3 regions of the Lactococcus sp. FSL K6-0773 genome follow, and region 1 is predicted to be linked to each of the others. Evidence: predicted binding sites of a transcription regulator. Region 1 holds the regulator's gene; each other region holds the start of a gene.
What was found. The regulator Rex, encoded in region 1, represses fermentation and respiration genes when NADH is low (regulators of the CRP and FNR family bind a similar motif). The targets are predictions, from matches to a motif close to TTGTGAANTANTTCACAA.
Positions count from the first base shown of each region.

Region 2: a site for Rex is predicted at 1,944-1,961, ahead of MHB61_RS11445 (class II fructose-bisphosphate aldolase). Genes of this name have one in related genera too.
Region 3: a site for Rex is predicted at 1,970-1,987, ahead of trhO (oxygen-dependent tRNA uridine(34) hydroxylase TrhO). Genes of this name have one in related genera too.

Region 1 covers NZ_JBBOVF010000001.1:755,410-758,686, reverse strand. The annotation lists gene glmS (glutamine--fructose-6-phosphate transaminase (isomerizing)) at 1-103, shown strand, start outside; gene radC (RadC family protein) at 234-914, shown strand; gene MHB61_RS03645 (redox-sensing transcriptional repressor Rex) at 1,002-1,652, opposite strand; gene MHB61_RS03640 (Spx/MgsR family RNA polymerase-binding regulatory protein) at 1,877-2,269, shown strand; gene MHB61_RS03635 (ABC-F family ATP-binding cassette domain-containing protein) at 2,447-3,277, shown strand, end outside.
Region 2 covers NZ_JBBOVF010000001.1:2,270,225-2,273,501, forward strand. The annotation lists rRNA gene MHB61_RS11400 (23S ribosomal RNA) at 1-964, shown strand, start outside; rRNA gene rrf (5S ribosomal RNA) at 1,048-1,163, shown strand; tRNA gene MHB61_RS11410 (tRNA-Val) at 1,167-1,239, shown strand; tRNA gene MHB61_RS11415 (tRNA-Asp) at 1,269-1,341, shown strand; tRNA gene MHB61_RS11420 (tRNA-Lys) at 1,359-1,431, shown strand; tRNA gene MHB61_RS11425 (tRNA-Leu) at 1,440-1,521, shown strand; tRNA gene MHB61_RS11430 (tRNA-Thr) at 1,534-1,606, shown strand; tRNA gene MHB61_RS11435 (tRNA-Gly) at 1,632-1,703, shown strand; tRNA gene MHB61_RS11440 (tRNA-Leu) at 1,739-1,824, shown strand; gene MHB61_RS11445 (class II fructose-bisphosphate aldolase) at 2,007-2,903, shown strand.
Region 3 covers NZ_JBBOVF010000001.1:588,377-591,653, forward strand. The annotation lists partial or broken gene leuB (3-isopropylmalate dehydrogenase) at 1-90, opposite strand, end outside; gene MHB61_RS02875 (2-isopropylmalate synthase) at 102-1,643, opposite strand; gene trhO (oxygen-dependent tRNA uridine(34) hydroxylase TrhO) at 2,068-3,027, shown strand; gene MHB61_RS02885 (histidinol-phosphatase) at 3,041-3,277, opposite strand, start outside.

The DNA of each region.
Region 1 (3,277 bases):
AATGGTTATTCCAACACAATTAATTGCTTATTATGCGTCAATGCAGCGTGGACTTGATGTTGATAAACCACGTAACTTAGCTAAAGCAGTAACAGTTGAATAAAAGTTACTGACAGAAATCTCTGTCAGTAAAATGATAACTAAAAATAAAAAGTTCTGAGATTCATCAGAACTTTTTTGGTTAATTAATCTTTTGTCAGTGACAAAGGCCAGATTTTTCCGTATATAATAGTATGTATGAACTAAAAGAAAATCCGTATCCGATGCAACCTAGGGAACGCTTAGAATTTTTAGGAGAAGAGTGCTTGTCTGATGTTGAGCTGTTAGCGATATTATTGCGAACAGGGACAAAAAAATACTCATCATTAAATTTGGCCTTGGAAATTCTTCAACATTTTGAAACTTTGGATAATTTGCGCAAAGCTTCGATTAATGAACTCAGAGAAATTTCAGGCATTGGACTGGCAAAATCCATTGAAATTCGAGCAATGATTGAATTTGGAAAAAGGATACAAACCACTAATAGAAAACGTTACGGTCAAGTTTTGAGTTCCAGAGAATATGGCTTGAGTCTTGCTTTTGAAATGCAAAATTTTGAGCAAGAGCATCTTGTGGCGACTTATTTAGATGGTCAAAATCGAATTATTGAAAAAAAGACAATTTTTATAGGGGCGGTTAATCAGGCAACTGCAAGCCCTAGAGAGATTCTTTATCATGCAATAAAAAATCTCTCAGTAGGACTGTTAGTTGCACATAATCATCCCTCAGGAAATTTAAAACCAAGTCAAGCTGATAAAATATTTACTACCAAAATAAAAAAATCTTGCGAGGATGTGGGGATCAATTTTATTGATCATATTATTGTAGGGGCTGGTAATTATTTTAGCTTTCGGGAAGAAGAGATCAGAAAATGAAGGATTATATAACAAACAATCACTTCTCAACTATAAAGCAAAGAAAAAGAACAGTCAATAAAAACTGTTCTTTTATTTTGTACTAATTTAGTTTTCTTGAGCTCCCATGAAAAATAGTAGTGTTTGCAGCTCCTTAGTTAAGTCAATTGATTGAACAACCACATCTGAAGGGACTTTCAAACGAATTGGGGCAAAGTTTAGGAAACCTTTGATACCAGCTTTGACTAGAGTGTCAACAACTTCTTGGGCATTTTCTTTGCGAACAGAGAGAATTGCTGTTTTGATATCCGATTTTTTAACATTTTTTTCTAAATCAGAAATATTATAAATTGGAATTCCATCATCTGTTTGTGTTCCAACTAAGGGATTGCCAGAAATATCATAGGCTTGCGTGATTCTCATTTTGTTTCTATCTTGGAATTGATAATGAAGTAATGCACGACCGAGATTTCCGACACCAATCAGAGCGATATGCGTTTCTTGGTCTTGGCCAAGAAGTTCTCCAAAGAAATCACGGAGCACTTTCGTTTCATAGCCGTATCCACGTCGGCCTAATTCGCCAAATAAAGAGAAATCTCGGCGAATTGTGGCAGCATCTACTCCAATTTTTTCTGAAATAAGTTGTGAGTTTGTGCGTGTCACATTTTCTTCGACAAGACTTTTGAACAGTCGATAGTACTGTGGCAGTCGTTTAGCAGTTGCTTTAGGCAAGCTTTTGCTTGGTTTATGATCAGTCATTGTTATACCTCAAAAATTTAATTCGATTTTATTAAAACTAATTAATATTTAGTTTCTTTGTGATAATTTTATCAAAAATTTGTGAAATTATCAAACAAAAGGAATGGAACATTCGTAAAAAATGAGAAATTGATTACAATTCTAAAAAAATATTTATTTTCCCCTTTTAATTAAGGCGCTTTCATGTTAGAATAGAAATATGAAAAAATAGATAGGGAGAAAATATGATTAAAATTTATCTTAGTGGTTCATGTTCATCTTGTAGAAAAGCTAAAAAATGGTTACGTAAACATCACATTGAATTTGAAGAAATTAATTTATCAAAAGATTTTATGGAAAAAGATGATTTAATCAAAATTTTATCCTTGACTGAAAACGGATTTGAGGATATAATTGCGACCCGAGGGAAAACATACGCATCTTTAAATTATAATTTCGATGAATTAGGACTAGAAAAAGCTTTTGGATTAATTCAGGAAAATCCACGTCTTCTAAAACGACCATTAATTTTTGACGAGGACTGTCTATTGATTGGTTTTAACGAGGATGGAATCAGAGCGTTTATTCCACCAGAAGTTAGGAGAATTGAATTGCGTGAAAGATTAATTTTAGTCTAATATTAATTTTATTTTTAGCTTATCAGATCTGGTAAGCTTTTTAATTTTAAGAATTTGGAAGAACTACAAAAAGCTTGCCTTAAATGCTATAATAGAAGGACTGCTTTTCTATCATATGAAAAGGAAAAACGAAGTATTAAAAATATGCTTTGAGATTTAACGAAGAGGATAAATATCATGATTTTACTGCAAGGGAATGGAATTGCACGCACTTTTGGTGGCGATGTTTTATTTGAAAATATCAATTTTAGTTTACAAGACCATTCAAGAATTGCCCTAGTTGGCCGAAATGGAGCTGGTAAGTCAACCTTGCTTAAAATTATTGCTGGAGTTGAAGAAGCGAGTCGCGGAACTGTATCCAAGACCAAAGATTTGACAATGAATTATTTAGCGCAAGATACTGGGCTGAATTCCTCAAGGACAATATTTGCCGAAATGCTCTCTGTTTTTGATTCGCTTCGCCAAATGGAAAAACAATTGCGCCAGATGGAATTGCAAATGGGAGAACTTGCTGGGGATGAATTGACAGCTTTGATGAAACGTTACGATGCTTTATCAGAAGAATTTCGGATGAAAAATGGATTTACTTATGAATCTGAAATTAAGTCTGTCTTAAATGGTTTTCGTTTTGATGATGCAATGTGGGAAAGAGAAATTTCAAGTTTATCAGGGGGACAAAAAACACGTTTGGCTCTTGCTAAGATGTTGCTTGAAAGACCACAACTTTTGATTTTGGATGAACCAACTAACCACTTGGATATTGAAACTTTAGCTTGGCTTGAAAATTACCTTAAAAATTACGAAGGTAGTTTATTAATTGTCAGTCATGACCGCTACTTTTTGGATAAAGTGGTTAATGAAGTCTTAGAATTATCTAGAGGAGAATTGACTCGTTTTTCTGGAAATTATTCTCGCTATGTTGAACAAAGAGAGCAAAAACTCTTGTTAGAACTCAAAAATTTTGAAAAACAACAAAAAGAAATTGCTAAATTAGAGGACTATGTTGCC
Region 2 (3,277 bases), 1.5 Mb from region 1:
CGAAATTCCTTGTCGGGTAAGTTCCGACCCGCACGAAAGGCGTAATGATTTGGGCACTGTCTCAACGAGAGACTCGGTGAAATTTTAGTACCTGTGAAGATGCAGGTTACCCGCGACAGGACGGAAAGACCCCATGGAGCTTTACTGTAGTTTGATATTGAGTACCTGTAAGTCATGTACAGGATAGGTAGGAGCCATTGAAATAGGGACGCTAGTTTCTATTGAGGCGTTGTTGGGATACTACCCTTGACTTATGGTTACTCTAACCCGCTGGCATAATCGGCCAGGGAGACAGTGTCTGACGGACAGTTTGACTGGGGCGGTCGCCTCCTAAAGAGTAACGGAGGCGCTCAAAGGTTGGCTCAGATTGGTTGGAAATCAATCGTAGAGTGTAAAGGTAAAAGCCAGCTTGACTGCGAGAGCTACAACTCGAGCAGGTAGGAAACTAGGACTTAGTGATCCGGTGGTACCGCATGGAAGGGCCATCGCTCAACGGATAAAAGCTACCCTGGGGATAACAGGCTTATCTCCCCCAAGAGTTCACATCGACGGGGAGGTTTGGCACCTCGATGTCGGCTCGTCGCATCCTGGGGCTGTAGTCGGTCCCAAGGGTTGGGCTGTTCGCCCATTAAAGCGGCACGCGAGCTGGGTTCAGAACGTCGTGAGACAGTTCGGTCCCTATCCGTCGCGGGCGTAGGTAATTTGAGAGGATCTGTCCTTAGTACGAGAGGACCGGGATGGACTTACCGCTGGTGTACCAGTTGTTCCGCCAGGAGCACGGCTGGATAGCTATGTAGGGAAGGGATAAGCGCTGAAAGCATCTAAGTGCGAAGCCCACCTCAAGATGAGATTACCCATTCGTAAGAATTAAGAGCCCAGAGAGATGATCTGGTAGATAGGCTGGAAGTGGAAGAGTTGCGAGACTTGGAGCGGACCAGTACTAATCGCTCGAGGACTTTACCAAAAGAGTCAAATATAATATGCTTATGGTTTAAAAGTTAGAAGAATTGTTATTTAGTTTTGAATGTTCAAGGTAACATTTAATGATTTGGTCATCATTGCGATGGAGATACACCTGTTCCCATGTCGAACACAGAAGTTAAGTCCATCTACGGCGGAAGTACTTGGGGGTTGCCCCCTGGGAGATAGGCGAGTGGCCAAGTTTTGGGAGTTTAGCTCAGCTGGGAGAGCATCTGCCTTACAAGCAGAGGGTCAGCGGTTCGATCCCGTTAACTCCCATTGGTTGTTTCAGCCATTAAGTGAATAAAGGTTCTGTAGTGTAGCGGTTATCACGTCGCCCTGTCACGGCGAAGATCGCGGGTTCGATTCCCGTCAGAACCGTTAGTAGAAATACTAATGACTCGTTAGCTCAGTTGGTAGAGCATTTGACTTTTAATCAAAGGGTCGCTGGTTCGAGCCCAGCACGGGTCATAATCCTAGCGGATGTGGCGGAATTGGCAGACGCACTAGATTTAGGATCTAGCGCTTAACGGCGTGGGGGTTCAAGTCCCTTCATCCGCATACTAGGTATTAGCCGACTTAGCTCAGTTGGTAGAGCATCTGATTTGTAATCAGAGGGTCGCGTGTTCGAATCATGTAGTCGGCATTGTCGTAAGACACAAAGTTTAAGTGCGAACGTAGTTCAGGGGTAGAACACAACCTTGCCATGGTTGGGGTCGCGAGTTCGAATCTCGTCGTTCGCTTGATAATTCTCCCAAGTGGGAGTTTTTGTATAATACCCGGGGTGGCGGAACTGGCAGACGCACAGGACTTAAAATCCTGCGAGGGGTAACCTTCGTACCGGTTCGAAACCGGTCCTCGGGATATGCTAAGATTAATAGTTATTAAACTATTAATCTTTTTTTATCTTTCTTTATCTTTCTTTATCTTTCTTTAAGAATGGCTTAATAAAGCGGTTACTTTGTATTTTTGCGAGCTTGGACTAGAAAAATACTTCACAAAATGCTATACTAGGTAAGTAATAAAATATTCGGAGGAATTTTGAAATGGCAATCGTTTCAGCAGAAAAATTCGTACAAGCCGCTCGTGATAACGGATACGCTATCGGTGGTTTCAACACAAACAACCTTGAATGGACTCAAGCTATCTTGCGTGCAGCAGAAGCTAAAAAGACTCCAGTATTGATCCAAACTTCTATGGGTGCGGCTAAATACATGGGTGGTTACAAAATGTGTAAACTCCTCATTGAAACTCTTGTAGAATCAATGGGAATCACAGTTCCAGTTGCTATTCACCTTGACCACGGTCATTTTGATGATGCTTTGGAATGTATCGAAGTTGGTTACTCATCATTGATGTTTGATGGTTCACATCTTCCAATCGAAGAAAACCTTAAACTTGCTGAAGAAGTAATCGCTAAAGCTCATGCTAAAGGCATCTCAGTTGAATGTGAAGTTGGTTCAATTGGTGGTGAAGAAGACGGTATCGTTGGTGAAGGTGAACTTGCTCCTATCGATGATGCAGTTGCAATGGCTAAACTTGGTGTTGACTTCCTTGCAGCAGGTATCGGTAACATTCACGGTCCTTACCCAGAAAACTGGAAAGGTCTTCACATCGATCACCTTGAAAAATTGAACAAAGCACTTGTTGAAGCTATGGGACACAATGTGCCAATCGTACTTCACGGTGGTTCTGGTATCCCTGATGATCAAATCAGAGAAGCTATCGCTAATGGTGTAGCTAAAGTTAACGTTAATACTGAATGCCAACTTGCTTTCGCAGCTGCTACTCGTAAATTCGTTAATGAATTTGATGCTAATGAAGCAGAATACATGAAGAAAAAACTTTTCGACCCACGTAAATTCTTGAAACCTGGTTTCGATGCAATTACTGCGTCTGTTGAAGAACGTATCGATGTATTCGGTTCAGCTAACAAAGCTTAATCAACTTTTAAAACATGATTAAATAAACGTTTGTCATTTATGATGGACGTTTTTTTATTTTTCAATTTGCTTTGATATAGCATAAGGTTCTATCTTAGTATATATGTTCAACAAGTATTTTCGATTTTATCCATTATGTGCTAGTAAAAAACTTTATCTGGTTGTTGGAAATCTATCATTGCTTACAGAATGATGAAAGAAAATTTGATTTTAACAAATTGGCACATTGAATTCCTGATTGGGCCAGAAGAATGCTTGTCTTACAAAAATATTTTGTCTAATTTACGAATAATCTGGTATAAGCTTTATTGATTTGAACTATTATACAGCAAAAGAGTGTACTCTAGTAATTCCTTCATTAATTGTTCTTAGGA
Region 3 (3,277 bases), 170 kb from region 1:
TTTACTGACAGCTTTTAAAACACTTAAACCAGCTGACATAATTTCTGGCCCAATTCCATCTCCCGCAAGTGTCACAATTTTTTTAGACAATATTTTTCACCTTAAATTCCATCATGAGCTGAAATTTGTTCAACCTTTCCTTGTAAATTTTCTTTTTGAACTAAAACATTAGCGTTCATGTAAGCAATGGCGCTTCCTTTCAATACATCATAATCAACATCTTTAGCATTAAATATAGTGCCTGTAGATAGATTTTCAACAGAAACCAAAGTCGTTGCTTGTGCATCAATTCCATCAGTTACAGCATCAACTGAATAGGAAATTAATTTTAGTTGATGATTAAAGACTTTATCAATAGCTTTAAAAATTGCATCCACTGAACCTGCCCCCTCTCCTTGACTAACATAAATTTCCTCTTCTTGATTTTTTAGTTGCACCAGTGCTTTGTGGCCATCAATTTGAACATTATCAAGTATAAATCCAGCTAGATTTTTTACCGTTTCTCCTGTAAACAAGGCGTGAATATCTGCGTCAGTAATTTCTTTTTTCTTGTCAGCTAATTTTTTAAATTTTTCAAATAAAATTGCAAGACTTTCATCGTCATAAGCAATATTAAGTTCCGTCAATTTTTCACTAAAAGCATGACGACCAGAAAGTTTACCTAAAGGCAACGAATTATGCTTTATTCCGACAAGTTCTGGTGTAATAATTTCATAAGTTTCAGCATTTTTAAGGACACCATCTTGATGAATTACTGATTCGTGTGCAAAAGCATTAGCACCAACAATTGCTTTATTTTTTGGAATAGCAATTCCTGAAAATTGTGAAATTAGTTCTGCCGTTGCAGCCGTTTCTGAAAGTTTTAAAGGACTTTGTGCCTGATAAAAATCTTTACGAATATGTAGTGCCACAGCAATTTCTTCAAGAGCAGCATTCCCAGCTCGCTCTCCAATACCATTGACAGTTCCTTCAACTCTCCCAGCCCCAGCTTTAATTGCGGCTAATGAATTAGCTACAGCCATTCCTAAATCATCATGACAATGTGGACTAAAAATAATTTCTCTCTCAGACTTAGTATTATCAATCAAAAATTTAAAAATTTTTCCATATTCTTCTGGTGTCGTATAACCGACAGTGTCAGGAATATTAATATAAGTTGCTCCAGCATCGACAGCCGTTTGAACAGCCTCTAAAAGAAAATTCAACTCTGTCCTTGTTGCATCCTCTGGAGAAAACTCAACAACCTCAACCCGTTCACGTGCGTATTTCACACATTTATCAATATTTTTCAAAACTTCTTCGGTACTGATTTTAAGTTTATATTTCATGTGAATAGGTGAAGTGGCAATGAAAACATGAATTTGCGGATATTTAGCCCCCTTTACCGCTTCAACCGCTTTATCGATATCTGAGATAACACAACGAGCTAATGCAGTGACAGCCGTATCATTCAAAGAATCAGCAATTTGCTTTACTGCTTCAAAACTATCTGGACTTGCCGCAGGAAAACCAGCCTCTATGACAGAAATCCCCCATTTTTCCAGTTGTTTAGCAATCGTTACTTTTTCTGAAATGCAGAAACTAACGCCCGGCGTCTGTTCGCCATCTCTCAAACTTGTGTCAAAGAATTCAATTTTTCGCATAATATTACCTCTATTTTTTATTAAGAAACAAAAAAGACGCCCGTGAGGACGTCTCTCGGTCCTCGAAATGACTATCGCCAAACAGGACCCACATATTTTAGCCACAAAAGCTAATGTAGGTCCACCTTGATCAACAACAATGAAAATTGTGTGTATGTCATTTCAAGTTCCTCTTTTTTGTTAATTTACATTATAATACTCTTAATATTTTAAATTGTCAATAAAATAATAATATTTAATAAATTTATTTGCATTAACAAGAATTTAACAACAAATAGATTACAACTTCTCCCTTTAATATTCAATTAAATCCACAATAATTAAGCTTGTTAGAAAATATACAAGCAATTTTGTTGCTTTAGGTAGACATAAAATGATTAAATTATAATGGATTCTAATGTACTAATAAGATTAAGGAGAAATTATGACTCAAGATTATCGAGTTTTATTATATTACCAATATGTCCCAATTGAAGATGGAGAAACTTTTGCCCAAAAACACCTCGCAGACTGTAAAGAATTAGGTTTAAAAGGACGCATTTTAGTTGCTGACGAAGGAATTAATGGAACTGTTTCTGGTACTATCGAGCAAACAAATGCCTACATGGAATTGATGAAAAATGACCCTCGCTTTAGCTCAACAATTTTCAAAATTGATGAAGCCGAGCAAAATGCTTTTAAGAAAATGCATGTTCGTTATCGCCCTGAATTAGTCAATTTAAGTTTAGAAGATGACGTCAATCCCTTGGAACTTACTGGGGCTTATCTTGATCCAAAAGAGTTTCGTGAGGCCATGCTTGATGAAAATACAGTAGTGATTGATGCACGAAATGATTATGAATTTGACTTAGGGCATTTTCGTGGCGCCATTCGTCCAGAAATAAGAAGTTTTAGAGAACTTCCACAGTGGATTCGAGATAACAAAGAACAATTCATGGAAAAACGTGTTTTAACCTACTGTACCGGTGGAATACGTTGTGAAAAATTTTCAGGATGGCTCGTTCGGGAAGGCTTCAAAGACGTTGGTCAACTTCACGGAGGAATTGCCACATACGGAAAAGACCCAGAAGTTCAAGGAGATCTCTGGGATGGACAAATGTATGTTTTTGATAGCCGAATCGCAGTTCCAATCAACCAAAAAGAACATGTCATTGTCGGACGTGATTGGTTTGATGGAAGCCCATGTGAACGTTACATCAATTGCGGAAATCCAGAATGTAACAGACAAATGTTAGCTTCAGAGGAAAACGAAGCAAAATATCTTGGTGCTTGTTCACATGAATGTCGAGTTCATCCCAATAACCGTTACATCAAAGCCCACCAACTATCAAATCAAGAAGTTCAAGAACGTCTTGCGCTACTTGAGAAAGATTTAGCATCATAATATAAAAAGTCTATTATTCTTTAATAGACTTTTTATTTTTATCAATTTTCATCCCACTAAAAGTTGCTAGTTCGTGAAAACCAGCTTTTTTAATTAAAGTTCTTGCTTTATGAATTGAAAGCCAATCACGCTTTGCTATATGACTGTCCGTTCCTAAAGTTATAAATTTTCCACCTAATTTTTTAAAATTAATCAATAAATCACTATAAAATTGTTCAGTTTTCGGATCATCAAACAATCTAGTATTTAT